One region of the Vreelandella halophytica genome, then DNA from elsewhere that is predicted to be linked to it. Evidence: predicted binding sites of a transcription regulator. Region 1 holds the regulator's gene; each other region holds the start of a gene.

Region 1 (3,992 bases):
TTCATGATGGTGGCGACCTGACCCAACAGCGCAAGGTGGGTGTCGTCGGCCTCTTCCGGCACCAGCAGTACAAACACTAGGTCCACCGGGTCACCGTCGATAGCGTCGAAATCCACCGGTTCGGCAAGCTTTAAAAAGCCAGCGATAGGAGCGCTGCAGTGAGGGCTACGGGCGTGGGGAATCGCGACCCCATTCCCAATGCCGGTACTGCCTAATCGCTCGCGGCCGATCAAACGGCTGAACACTTCCTGGCTATCCAGGCTGGGCGTATTTTGGGCGATGAAGGTGCTGAAGAACTCTAGCACGCGCTTTTTGCTGCCCCCGGGGACGTCGAACAGCACGCGCTCCGGGGGGAGTATGGTTTCCAGGGTCATCGATTTAACGCACGCCAGCGCCCTGGGCGCGAGCTTGTGCTTTTTCCTTGTGTTTTACGAGTTGGCGGTCGACCTTGTCGGCCAGCGCGTCAATGGCGGCGTACATGTCATTGTCCTGGGCTTCGGCGTGCAAATCGGCGCCGGCTGCGTGTAGGGTGCAGGCAGCCTGCTGGCGCTCTTTCTCGATGGAAAGCGTGACATGAACGGTGGTGATGTTGTCGTAGTGACGCTCGATACGTTCGAGTTTTTCGTTAACGTAATCGCGCAGAGCGTCGGTCAGTTCCAGGTGATGGCCCGTAATGTTGACTTGCATCGACGTACTCCTAATCCAGGACTGTCCTTTGATTGTAACTCTTTTTCTACCATTGCAAAGCCCCGGCGGCCAGTTTCACTTTTTAACGCAAACGCCGCCGTTCGCTGGAGGAGGGAATCCCCATGGCTTCGCGGTATTTTGCCACTGTGCGCCGCGCTACGCTAATGCCGCCATCTTCCAATAGTGACACCAGGCGGCTGTCCGAGAGCGGCTTGCCCGGCGTCTCTTCTTGAATCAGTTTTTTCAACCGGGCGCGGATCGCCGTGCTCGAGTGGCTGTCGTTGCCGTCATGACCGCTCACCTGGCTCGAGAAGAAGTACTTGAGCTCGAATACACCGCGGGGGGTGTGAATGTATTTTTGCGTCGTCACCCGTGAAATCGTCGATTCGTGCATCTCCACGGCCTCGGCGATATCGGCGAGTATCAAGGGTTTCATGGCCTCTTCGCCGCGCTCCAAAAAGCCCAGCTGGCGGGCGATGATCTCGCGACCAACGCGCAACAGGGTATCGTTGCGACTCGACAGGCTTTTGATCAGCCAGCGCGCCTCTTGCAGGTGCTCTTTTAAAAACTGGTTGTCCTGGCTCTTGTCCGCTCGCTTGATCAGGCTTGCGTAGTCCGGCTGGACGCGCAGCCGCGGAAGCGCTTCGGGGTTGAGCTCGAGGTGCCAGCCTTCGTTATCGTGGCGCACCACCAGATCCGGGGTGATGTAGCTTTCGTTGGTGACGCCATATGCGCTGCCCGGGCGCGGGTCGAGGCTTCTGATCAGCCCGATGACGTCATCGAGCTGCTCGTCGTCAAGCCCCAGACGGCGCTTCAAAAGGCGCAGGTCGTCCTTGCCGAGCGCTTCGAGAAACTGGCGCACCAGGCGTTTGGCGGGCACCAGAAGCGGCGTGTCGTCGGCCAGGGTGGCGAGCTGGAGCATCAGGCATTCGCGCAGGTCGCGGGCGAAAACGCCGGTGGGTTCGAACTGCTGCATACGCATCAGCGTGTTTTCCACCTCGCGCTGACTCAAACCTTCGAGCCCCTGGGCCTTGAGCCCTTCGCGAATATCGTTGAGAGGCTGGGTGAGGTAGCCGTTGGGGTCCAGCGCGTCGATCAGGCTTTCGGCAATGGCGTATTCGCGCTCACTGGCGTCGGTCATGGCCAGCTGCCAAAGCAGGTGGCCATGCAGGCTTTGACCCGCCGCCTGGCGCTCGAAATCCGGCCCCTCGCTGCCGGCGCTGGCCGCCATGTCCTGATAGGTGTCGGACCACTCGCTATCGATGGAGAGTTCGCTGGGGATGCTCTCTTCCCATTCGGCTTCGGCGGTCTCGGTCACGCTCTCTTCGCCAAACTCGTCCTCTTGTTCCAGCAGCGGGTTGGCGTCGAGCGCCTGCTGAATTTCCTGGCGAAGATCGAGGGTGGAGAGCTGCAGCAGGGCAATGGCCTGCTGCAGTTGAGGCGTCATGGTCAGCTGCGTGCCGACCCGCAGCTGTAAAGAGGCTTTCATGACCATTGAAGAACCACTCGTTACTCGTAAAGCTCCACCCTAGTGCGAGTTGGGGTCTGGCGCAAGTGCAATAAATATGCCACTACACGGAACTTTAGGATTGGCGATGGTTTAGAGGCGGAAATCGGCGCCCAGGTAGACCTCACGAACCTTCTGGTTATTCAAAATGGCGGTTGAGTCGCCGCTTGCGATGATGTGGCCGTCACCTACGATATAGGCGATATCGCAGATATCCAGCGTCTCGCGCACGTTGTGGTCGGTGATGAGTACCCCGATGTGGCGTGCCTTGAGGGCCAGGATGATCGACTTGATCTCGCCGACCGAGATCGGGTCGACCCCGGCGAAGGGCTCGTCGAGCAAAATGAACGCGGGGTCGGTGGCAAGCGAGCGGGCAATCTCCACGCGGCGGCGCTCGCCGCCGGAAAGGCTCATGCCCAGGTTGTCGCGGATATGGGTAATGTGGAAATCGTCGAGCAATTGCTCCAGGCGCGCTTCCCGTGCGCGGCGGTCCAGCTCCTTGCGCGTTTCCAGAATCGCCAAGATGTTATCGGCCACCGACAGCTTGCGAAAAATCGATGCCTCCTGGGGGAGGTAACCGATGCCGGCGGTGGCGCGTTCGTGCATCGGTGCCCGAGTCAGGTCGCGCTCGTCGATCCCCACCGTACCGGCGTCGGCCTTGACCAGGCCCACGATCATGTAAAACGAGGTGGTCTTGCCCGCCCCGTTGGGCCCGAGTAGGCCCACCACGCTGCCTTGGGTGATCTCCAGGTTGATGTCTTTTACCACCCGGCGACGCTTGTAGCTTTTGGCGAGGTGGCGGGCGTGAAGCGTTTTGACCGCCCCAGGTTGCGTGCTCGACACGGTCATTCTCCTATTGCGCGGGCTGTAGCGTCATGCGGATGCGCTGGTTGTCGCTACCGCTAACGTCTGAGCGCGCCTGAACCACTTCGCGGTCGATGAAGTACTCGAGACGCCCGCCCTGAAAGCGGTCGGCCCGCTGGTGGAGTTCGGCCTGGTCGATAAGCTCGATGCGCCGTTCGCTGACGTGGTAGACGATGCGCCGCGCCCATCCCTCCATCGGGCCTTCGTCGTTTTCGAGCTGGTTGCGAAGGTAGGCGCGCTCGCCGGTGGCCACAGCCTGGGAAAGCTCGCCGGCGTCGTTGCGCGAGATTTCGACACGGTCACCGCGAATCTGCATTTCCCCCTGGCGGATATCCACATTACCGGAGTAGACGGCGGTACCCGCGCGCTGATCAAGGTCAAGCCGGTCGGCTTCGACTTCGACGGGGGCCTGGCTTGTCTGGGCGGCGGCGCTCAAAGGCAGGGCCAGTACCAGTAGCGCGGTACGTAAAAACGGGTGCATAACGACTCCTAAGGCGTTGAGCGGGCGGGCGGGTGAGTGCCGCGTACGTTATCGGTGAGCCGGACCTGGCTCGTGTCGAGCCAGACATCCATGCGGTTGGCGCTCATCTGCTGAGGAGGCTGCTGTAAAAGGGCCGGTGCCTCGGTGTAGGCGTGGCGGTCGATGCCATCGTAGTGTAGCCGCTCGGTATCGAGCTGCCAGCCCTCGTCCGGGGCGAGTAGCTTGGCCGAGCCCTCCATGATCAGGGACTGGTGCTCGTTTTGCAGTATGCCGTGGTCGGCGCTGGCGAGCCACTGGCGCTGGTCGGAATCGAATAGCGTCGCCCGCGGCGCGTCGGCCTCGGTCAGCGCTTGCTGAGGCGTATGGACCAGGTGCGGCGTTTGAAGGCGTTGAGTGACGCTGCCTGTTTCGCCAAACAGCGTAAGCTCGGCGTTTTCGAGCACGTGGCCGGGC
Region 2 (3,992 bases), 1.9 Mb from region 1:
AGCGTCTGGTGCCGGGTTTCGAAGCGCCGGTCATGCTGGCCTACAGTGCGCGTAACCGTAGTGCGTCGATCCGTATTCCGTACACGGCTAGCCCGAAAGGCAAGCGTGTCGAAACGCGCTTCCCCGACCCGACCGCCAACCCGTACCTGGCGTTCGCGGCCATGCTGATGGCGGGTATCGACGGCATCAAGAACAAGATTCATCCTGGCGATGCCATGGACAAGAACCTGTACGACCTGCCGCCGGAAGAAGGCAAGGCCGTACCGACCGTGGCCTCGAGCCTCGACCAGGCGCTGGAAGCCCTCGACGCTGACCGCACCTTCCTGACCGAAGGCGGTGTGTTCACCGATGACATGATCGACGCCTACATCGAGCTCAAGATGGAAGAAGTGACGCGCATGCGTATGGCGACGCACCCGGTCGAGTTCGACCTGTACTACAGCTGCTAAGCTCTAACGTTAGGGGCACCCTTGAGGTGTTACTGACTCAAAACCCCGCCTCGGCGGGGTTTTTTTATGGGGAGAACATGGGCATGCGTGTCATTGGCATGGCGAAGTACGCGCGCCTGGCGGCGTTGCTGTTGGGGCTTTCGCTGACGGCGGGAAAGCTTCAGGCGCAAACGGTGTACCGCGTGGTGGATGAAAGCGGCCGGGTCACTTATACCGACAACCCGGAGCGCGGCGGCGAGGCGATCACGCTGGCGCCGTTGCCCGGGGTCGAGCGGACGTCGCCGCCACCGTCTTCGAGCCCGACAAGGGCCCGGCCCGGCCAGCCCTTCATGCCCTACGACCGGTTTGTGATCGCCAACCCGTCGGCCGAGGCGCTGATTCGCGATGCCATGACCCCGGTCGAGGTGTACGTTGAGCCGGCCCTGCGCGACGACCATCAAATAAGGCTTCTGGTGAACGGCGAGGTCAGCCAGTCGGCGCTGCACAGCGACGCGTTTTGGTTGACCGGCTTGCCGCAAGGGCACCACCGGCTTCAAGCCGAGCTGCTCGATAGCCAGGGGCGCGTTCAGCACCGCACTGACGCGGTGAGTATTACCGTCGCGCCGCGCTAATATGCACTAAAATGGTGCGAAGTCGCGGCGTTAACCGGGCTGTGCTGCGCTATTAAACGCCGCGTTGCGCCGCCTTAATGCGTTAAAGCCGTGCACGACGGTGCTAGCGCCCAATTGGCGCGCTTTTTGCAATTCCTCTTAAAACATCACACAGACATTGCACCACACGATGATCAAGCCACGCGAATTCTTAAGGGGCTCCTCAGGACACGCCATGTATCAGCGTTTACTCGAACACCTCACCACCGCAGTGCTGCTGCTGGACGGTGAACTGCGCGTCTGCTGGATGAACCCGGCCGCCGAAGCGCTACTGGCGGTCAGCATTAGCCGCGTCAAGGGCATGAGTCTGGACACGCTGCTGGGCTGTGGCGAAAGTATCGATAATGTATTGGCCAAGGCGCGCGACGCCTTTCACCCTTATACCCAGCGCGAGGCGCGCATTACCCCGCTCAACGGCGAGCCACTCACCGTGGACTACACCGTCACGCCGCTTTCGCCTGGCGAGCTTCTACTCGAAGTGGAGCCGCGGGACCGGCTAATGCAGATCTCCCGGGAGGAGGCGCTGACCACCCGCCAGGAAACCATCAAGGTGCTGGCCCGGGGCCTCGCCCACGAGGTGAAAAACCCGCTGGGCGGTATTCGCGGCGCGGCCCAGCTTCTTGAGCGCGACCTCGACGACCCGGCGCTTCGCGAATATACCCATATCATCGTTCAAGAAGTCGACCGGCTAAAAGACTTGGTCGACTCCATGCTCGGCCCTCATCACATTACCCGGCACGCGCCGGTCAATATTCACAAGGTGCTCGAGCGCGTGCGCACGCTGCTGCTCGCCGAGCATCCCGATGTGGTCATCTCGCGGGATTACGACCCCAGCTTGCCGGATCTTTCCGGCGACGAATCCCAAATGATACAGGCGGTGTTGAACGTGGCGCGCAACGCCGTCCAGGCCATGAGCGAAGCCGAGACACCCACCCCGGAGCTGATTCTGCGTACCCGCGCCAAGCGCCAGTTCACCCTGGGCGCGGAGCGCCATCGGCTGGTGAGCGAAGTGGGTCTGATCGATAACGGCCCGGGTATCCCCGAGGCCCTACGCGCGACGCTTTTTTACCCCATGGTCTCCGGGCGCGCCGAAGGCAGCGGCCTGGGGCTCTCCATTGCTCAGTCGATTCTGCATCAACATCAGGGATTGATCGAATGCGACTCACACCCCGGACGTACCGAATTTCGTCTGTTAATTCCGTTGGTCAATAACATTACCGGAGACGCGTCATGACTGAGGCGACACAAACCGATGTTTCACGGGTGGTCATCGTCGATGACGACCGCGCTATCCGTTGGGTGCTGGAGCGCGCCCTGGCGCAGCCGGATCTTGACGTCGAGTGTATCGAGCGCGCCGATACCGCCCTTGACCGGCTCTTGAGCGACCCGCCGGATGTGCTGGTCACCGATATCCGCATGCCGGGGATCGACGGGCTGGATTTGCTCTCGCGCGTGCGCGAGGCGCATCCGGATCTACCGGTCATCGTCATGACCGCCCACTCGGATTTAGACAGCGCTGTGGCCTCCTATCAGGGCGGGGCTTTCGAGTACCTGCCCAAGCCTTTCGACGTGGACGAAGCGCTGGCGCTGGTGCGTCGTGCGGTCGCCCACGCTCGCGAGCGTCAGCGCCCGGTCAGCGTGCCGGAAGGCCTCAACGCCGAGATCATCGGCGAGGCGCCGGCCATGCAAGAGGTGTTTCGCGCCATCGGGCGGCTGTCGCACTCGCACATTACGGTGTTGATCAACGGCGAGTCCGGTACCGGTAAGGAGCGCGTTGCCCAGGCGCTTCACCAGCACAGCCCCCGCGCCGGCCACCCGTTTATCGCACTGAACATGGCGGCGATTCCGAAGGATCTCATCGAGTCCGAACTGTTTGGCCATGAAAAAGGCGCCTTTACCGGCGCCGGTGCGCAGCGCCAGGGCCGTTTCGAGCAGGCCAACGGTGGCACGCTTTTTTTGGATGAGATCGGCGACATGCCGGCGGAAACGCAGACCCGCTTGCTGCGCGTACTGGCCGACGGAGAGTTCTACCGGGTGGGCGGGCATACCTCGGTGAAGGTCGATGTACGTATCATCGCCGCCACCCACCAGAACCTTGAGTCATTGGTGGACGAAGGGCGCTTTCGCGAGGATCTGTTCCACCGCTTGAACGTGATCCGCGTTCACCTGCCACGGCTCTCCGAGCGCCGGGAAGATATCCCGCGGCTTACGCGTCACTTTCTGGCCGAGGCCGCCAAGGAGCTTTCGACCGATATCAAGGTGCTCACAGCGGACGCCGAGACACACCTGACCAAGCTGCCTTGGCCGGGTAATGTCCGCCAGTTGGAAAACATCTGCCGGTGGCTAACGGTCATGGCGTCCGGGCGTGAAATATTGATCGAGGACCTGCCCCCGGAGCTGCGTACCATCAGCGCTTCGTCCGCCGGGGGCCAAAGCGATTGGCGCACGGCCTTTCGCGGCTGGGCGGACCACGCCCTGGCCGAGGGCCATACCCACCTGTTGGAAGAAGCGGTGCCGGATTTCGAGCGCATTTTGATCGAAACCGCGCTCAAGCACACCGGCGGGCGTAAGGGCGAAGCCGCCGAGCTTTTGGGCTGGGGGCGCAATACGCTGACCCGCAAGCTAAAAACGCTGCTGCCCGCGCTGGCGGATGAAGCCTAGGGTCTGTCTGAAAAGTCGGCGAGCGAAGACAAGACAAGGCAAAAATTGGCGAAAAAACGGAGTTTACATGTGTAAATGAGTATTTTGAGCCAATTTTTAACGCCGTATTGTCGAGCGCAGGCACTTTTCAGGCAGAGCCTAACTAACAGAAGTAGCCGCGCCGCGTCAGGCGCTTTGGCAAAGGGCTAGAAACTGCTCGAAGTCACGCAGAATGAGTTCGAGGCTTGCGTGC
Region 3 (3,992 bases), 1.4 Mb from region 1:
CGCCGTTGGCCTGGCGCCGGGGCCACCACAGGTAAATGCCGGTCAGCACCAGCAAAATCGCGAAGCCGCCGGTGATCTCGATTAGCTTGCGCGGCGTGGCGCCGAAAAACTTGAGGCTGTGCAGGGTGCGCACCGTCCACATGAGGGTGCCCTGGTCGTCCAGCATGCCGAGCACGTTGGCGGTGTAGGGGTTTACATACACCGCCAGGCGCTCGCCTTGTGGGGTGCGCACGGTGATTTCCGCCGAGCTTTCCGGGGTGGCCGGGGCGGTGTATTTCAGCGCCGTGCCCGGCTGTGCTTCGAGCGCGGCGCTCACCATCGCCGAGGGCGCAGCGGTACTCTCTTGAGCCTCCACGCGTTTGACGTCGGCGTGAACGATGGCGTCGATCTCATGATGAAAGAGATAAAGTGCGCCGGTGATCGACAGCATAATCAAAAACGGCAGGACCAGAAGGCCCGCGTAGAAGTGCCAGCGCCAGACGGCGAGGTACATATCGAACGGCTTTTTCGCCGTCGACGGGGTAGTGGCGTGAGATGACATCACGAATCCTCGAACGCCCGATTAATGGGCGCTTTGATAGCGACAAGCGCCTGGCGGTCAAAAGCCGACAGGCGATCAGAAATAGAGACGAGTCGCTAGGCAGCCGGCGGTGCGCGGGGAGGTGCGTGGCGGTAGTGATCGAGGGAGGCGAACCCCTGCAACGGCATTTGCGGCAAGGGGGCCTGGTGAATGAACGCCTGCCGGGCAATGGTGGGCAAAAGCGCGTGGGCAGAGGGGAACTGCTGCCAGATCGAGCAGTAGCCGCACTCGTGAAACCAGGTGAAGATCGGCTCGGTTGGGGCTGGCGGCTGCCCGTGGTGGGCGTGATGCCCTTCGTGACCCAGCCCTGAATGCGCGTGATGGTCGCCGTGGTGGGCATGATCGTGCGCTTGAAGCTGTGAGATCAGCGGGCCCACCAGCAGCAACAGCATCGCCACCAGCGCCATACAAAGCGCTATGCGATACCAGTGCTTGCCTGTTGAGCGTTGTAACTGCACGAAGCGATCTATCCTGATGAGCCACGAGGTCGTTGGCGGGGAATGGCTAGATCGTAACGCAAAGTTGTTCAATGGGCAGTATTGCCCAGGTGGTCTTTTGTCACATGGCCATCAGGCGGCACGCGTGCCGCCTGGTCAAGAATCGCAAGCGCCAGCGGCGATAGCGTTACTCAATCACGTAATCTGCGGCGTTGGGCCCCGCTTCACTGAAGCGAATTTCGACAGGAAACTCGCTATCGCAGCCTTGCACCATCCAAAGCTCCTTCCATTGCTGGGCGCCCTCACTTCCCTCGGGCATGGCCATCACGTAAGGATAGAGCTCTTCAGGGGTGTCGCAGCCCATCATGTCGACCTTGGCGGCAACGCCGGTCATGGCATCTTGCATCAACTGCTGGTTGGCAAGGGTGCCTGGCTGGACGGCGCCTTCGGGCAGCGGCTCTGCAGCAACGGAGCTGCTCATCACGCCAAGTAGCAGACTAGCGGTCAATGACTTGGATAGTTTCATGAATAAGACTCTTTAAAGGTGATGGGCTAAAGGCGAAGCTTGATTAGCTTTTGGCAAGCTTTCTTATATAAACGCTACAGGAAAAGGTTGTCTAGTAACTTTAGCGAGTGCCCAACATTGAATGCGCAGGGCAAACAGTCGGCCCTGGCGTCAATAAGGGTTGCGCAAACAGTGCATCACGCCAGCAGAGCCGCCACTTTTTGGTGCGCGATGGTGTTTTTTGTTCTTTTTTGGTGCAAGAGGAAGGCCGGGATTGTTGAGATAGCGTTCCAATGCTGGATTCGAGCACGCGCCGAGACGTTTCACCATTTTGGCGCATTAATTGCATTTCCAGGTGAACGGATTGTTTAACGGACAAAAGCGATAGCTCCTATGACCTTATGCGATAGCGCACCTTCGCTCGCGTCTTCCGGCCACCGCTTCGATGAAAGTCGCCGTTGGGCGGCTTCACTGGGCCTGGTGTTCGCCCACCGCGACGGCGCCACGCGCCTGGTCCAGGCGCGCCACCAGGGCCCACTTCGCGTGCAGCGCCCCTTCTACCCGGAAGGCCGCGGCCAGGCGTGTCACGTTTACGTGCTGCACCCACCCGGGGGCCTTGTCAGCGGCGATGCGCTGACCATTAGCGCCCATATTGAGCCCGGCGCCCACGCGCTTTTGACCACGCCCGCGGCCAACAAGCTCTATAAGGCGGACAGCCAGGGTGTGGCCTGGACCCAGCGTACCGAGCTCACCGTGGACGACGGCGCGGTGCTCGAGTGGCTGCCCCAGGAAACCATTGCTTTTGATGGCTCGAAAGGCGAGCAGCACACCCATATCGCCCTTCACGGCAGTGCTAAATGCCTTGGTTGGGAAGTCATGGCGCTGGGCCGCCCGGCAAGCGAATTGCCGTTCGTTTCCGGGCGTATCGAGCAGCACTTTCGGCTGACCCAGGATGGCAAGCCCTTGTGGCTCGAGCGCCAGCCGCTGGACCCATTAAATCCGCGCTTTGTGGGCCGCTGGGGCCAGGGCGGTGCCACCGTGCAGGCCACGCTGTGGGCGGTCGGGCTCGATGATAATCAGCAAGCCGCCGAGGCGCTGCGCGAGGCGCTGCCGGATAGCCCCCACTGGGCGGTCACGCAGCGCCACAATGTGCTGCTGCTGCGTTTTCTGGGCCAATCACGTAATGAAGCCTGGGCGCTTTGCGAGCAAGCCTGGCGGCTTTTGCGCCCGCGCCTGATCGAGCGCGAGGCCCATACGCCGCGCATCTGGTTAACGTAATCTCTCTTTTAAGGACGACGCCCCATGGAATTGACCCCACGAGACAAAGACAAGCTGCTGCTGTTTTCCGCCGCCCAGCTGGCCGAGCGGCGCCGCGCACGAGGCCTGAAGCTCAACTACCCGGAAGCGGTGGCGCTGATTAGCTTTGAGATTATCGAAGGCGCCCGCGACGGCAAGAGCGTGGCGGAGCTGATGAGTTTTGGCCGCGAGATCCTCAGCCGCGAGGACGTGATGGAAGGCGTGGCCGAGATGGTCGATGAGGTGCAGGTCGAAGCCACGTTTCCCGATGGCACGAAACTCGTGACCGTCCATACGCCGATTGTGTGAATCGTGAATCGTGAGTAGTGCTTTGCGTATGCGTGAATCATGGGGTTGATACCACCACTCACCACTTACCATTCACTACTCACCTGTCACAAAAAACAGGAGAGCGCCATGATTCCTGGCGAATATCAGTTAAAAGAGGGTGATATCGAGCTGTGCGTGGGCCGCGAGCGCATCACGGTGGAGGTCGCCAATACCGGCGACCGGCCGGTGCAGCTGGGATCGCACTACCACTTTGCCGAGGCCAACCCGGCGCTTGTGTTCGATCGCGACAAGACCCGCGGTTTTCGTCTGGACGTGGCGGCAGGCACCGCCATTCGCTTCGAGCCGGGCCAGACCCGGGAAGTCACGCTGATTCCCTTCGTTGGCAAGCGCGAGATCTACGGTTTTCGCGGTGACGTGATGGGGCCGCTGGAAGGAGACAATCAATGACGACCAATAAAATCAGCCGCCAGGCCTACGCGGACATGTATGGCCCTACGGTGGGTGACCGCGTGCGCCTGGGCGACACCGAGCTGTGGATCGAAGTCGAGCGGGATGCCACCCACTACGGCGATGAAGTAAAATTTGGTGGCGGCAAGGTGATCCGGGATGGCCAAGGCCAGAGCCAGCGCGTCGATGAGGCGGTGATGGACACCGTGATCACCAACGCCTTGATTGTCGACTGGTGGGGCATCGTCAAGGCAGATGTCGGTCTGCAAAACGGGCGCATCGCGGCGATTGGCAAGGCCGGTAACCCGGACACCCAGCCGGACGTCGAGATCGTCATCGGCCCGGGCACCGAAGTGATCGCCGGGGAGGGCAAGATCCTCACCGCCGGCGGTATCGACGCGCACATCCACTTCATCTGCCCCCAGCAGGTGGAAGA

The links. Region 1 encodes sigma-54, which starts transcription at its own class of promoters, with help from an activator protein. Its sites were predicted from a motif close to TGGCACNNNNNTTGCTNT; they were not measured.
Region 2: the regulator sigma-54 is predicted to act here: its motif matches at 1,176-1,193, upstream of glnL (nitrogen regulation protein NR(II)).
Region 3: the regulator sigma-54 is predicted to act here: its motif matches at 1,855-1,872, upstream of ACWHXT_RS16400 (urease accessory protein UreD).

Annotation. Positions count from the first base shown of each region.
Region 1 is NZ_OZ309107.1:2,140,171-2,144,162, reverse strand. It holds gene ACWHXT_RS10095 (PTS sugar transporter subunit IIA) at 1-374, opposite strand, end outside; gene hpf (ribosome hibernation-promoting factor, HPF/YfiA family) at 379-687, opposite strand; gene ACWHXT_RS10085 (RNA polymerase factor sigma-54) at 770-2,182, opposite strand; gene lptB (LPS export ABC transporter ATP-binding protein) at 2,288-3,037, opposite strand; gene lptA (lipopolysaccharide transport periplasmic protein LptA) at 3,048-3,539, opposite strand; gene lptC (LPS export ABC transporter periplasmic protein LptC) at 3,548-3,992, opposite strand, start outside.
Region 2 is NZ_OZ309107.1:234,544-238,535, forward strand. It holds gene glnA (glutamate--ammonia ligase) at 1-449, shown strand, start outside; gene ACWHXT_RS01160 (DUF4124 domain-containing protein) at 476-1,060, shown strand; gene glnL (nitrogen regulation protein NR(II)) at 1,275-2,333, shown strand; gene glnG (nitrogen regulation protein NR(I)) at 2,330-3,760, shown strand; gene ACWHXT_RS01175 (YqiA/YcfP family alpha/beta fold hydrolase) at 3,926-3,992, opposite strand, start outside.
Region 3 is NZ_OZ309107.1:3,531,983-3,535,974, reverse strand. It holds gene ACWHXT_RS16415 (PepSY-associated TM helix domain-containing protein) at 1-541, opposite strand, end outside; gene ACWHXT_RS16410 (DUF2946 family protein) at 637-1,038, opposite strand; gene ACWHXT_RS16405 (hypothetical protein) at 1,205-1,543, opposite strand; gene ACWHXT_RS16400 (urease accessory protein UreD) at 1,916-2,800, shown strand; gene ACWHXT_RS16395 (urease subunit gamma) at 2,825-3,127, shown strand; gene ACWHXT_RS16390 (urease subunit beta) at 3,236-3,556, shown strand; gene ureC (urease subunit alpha) at 3,553-3,992, shown strand, end outside.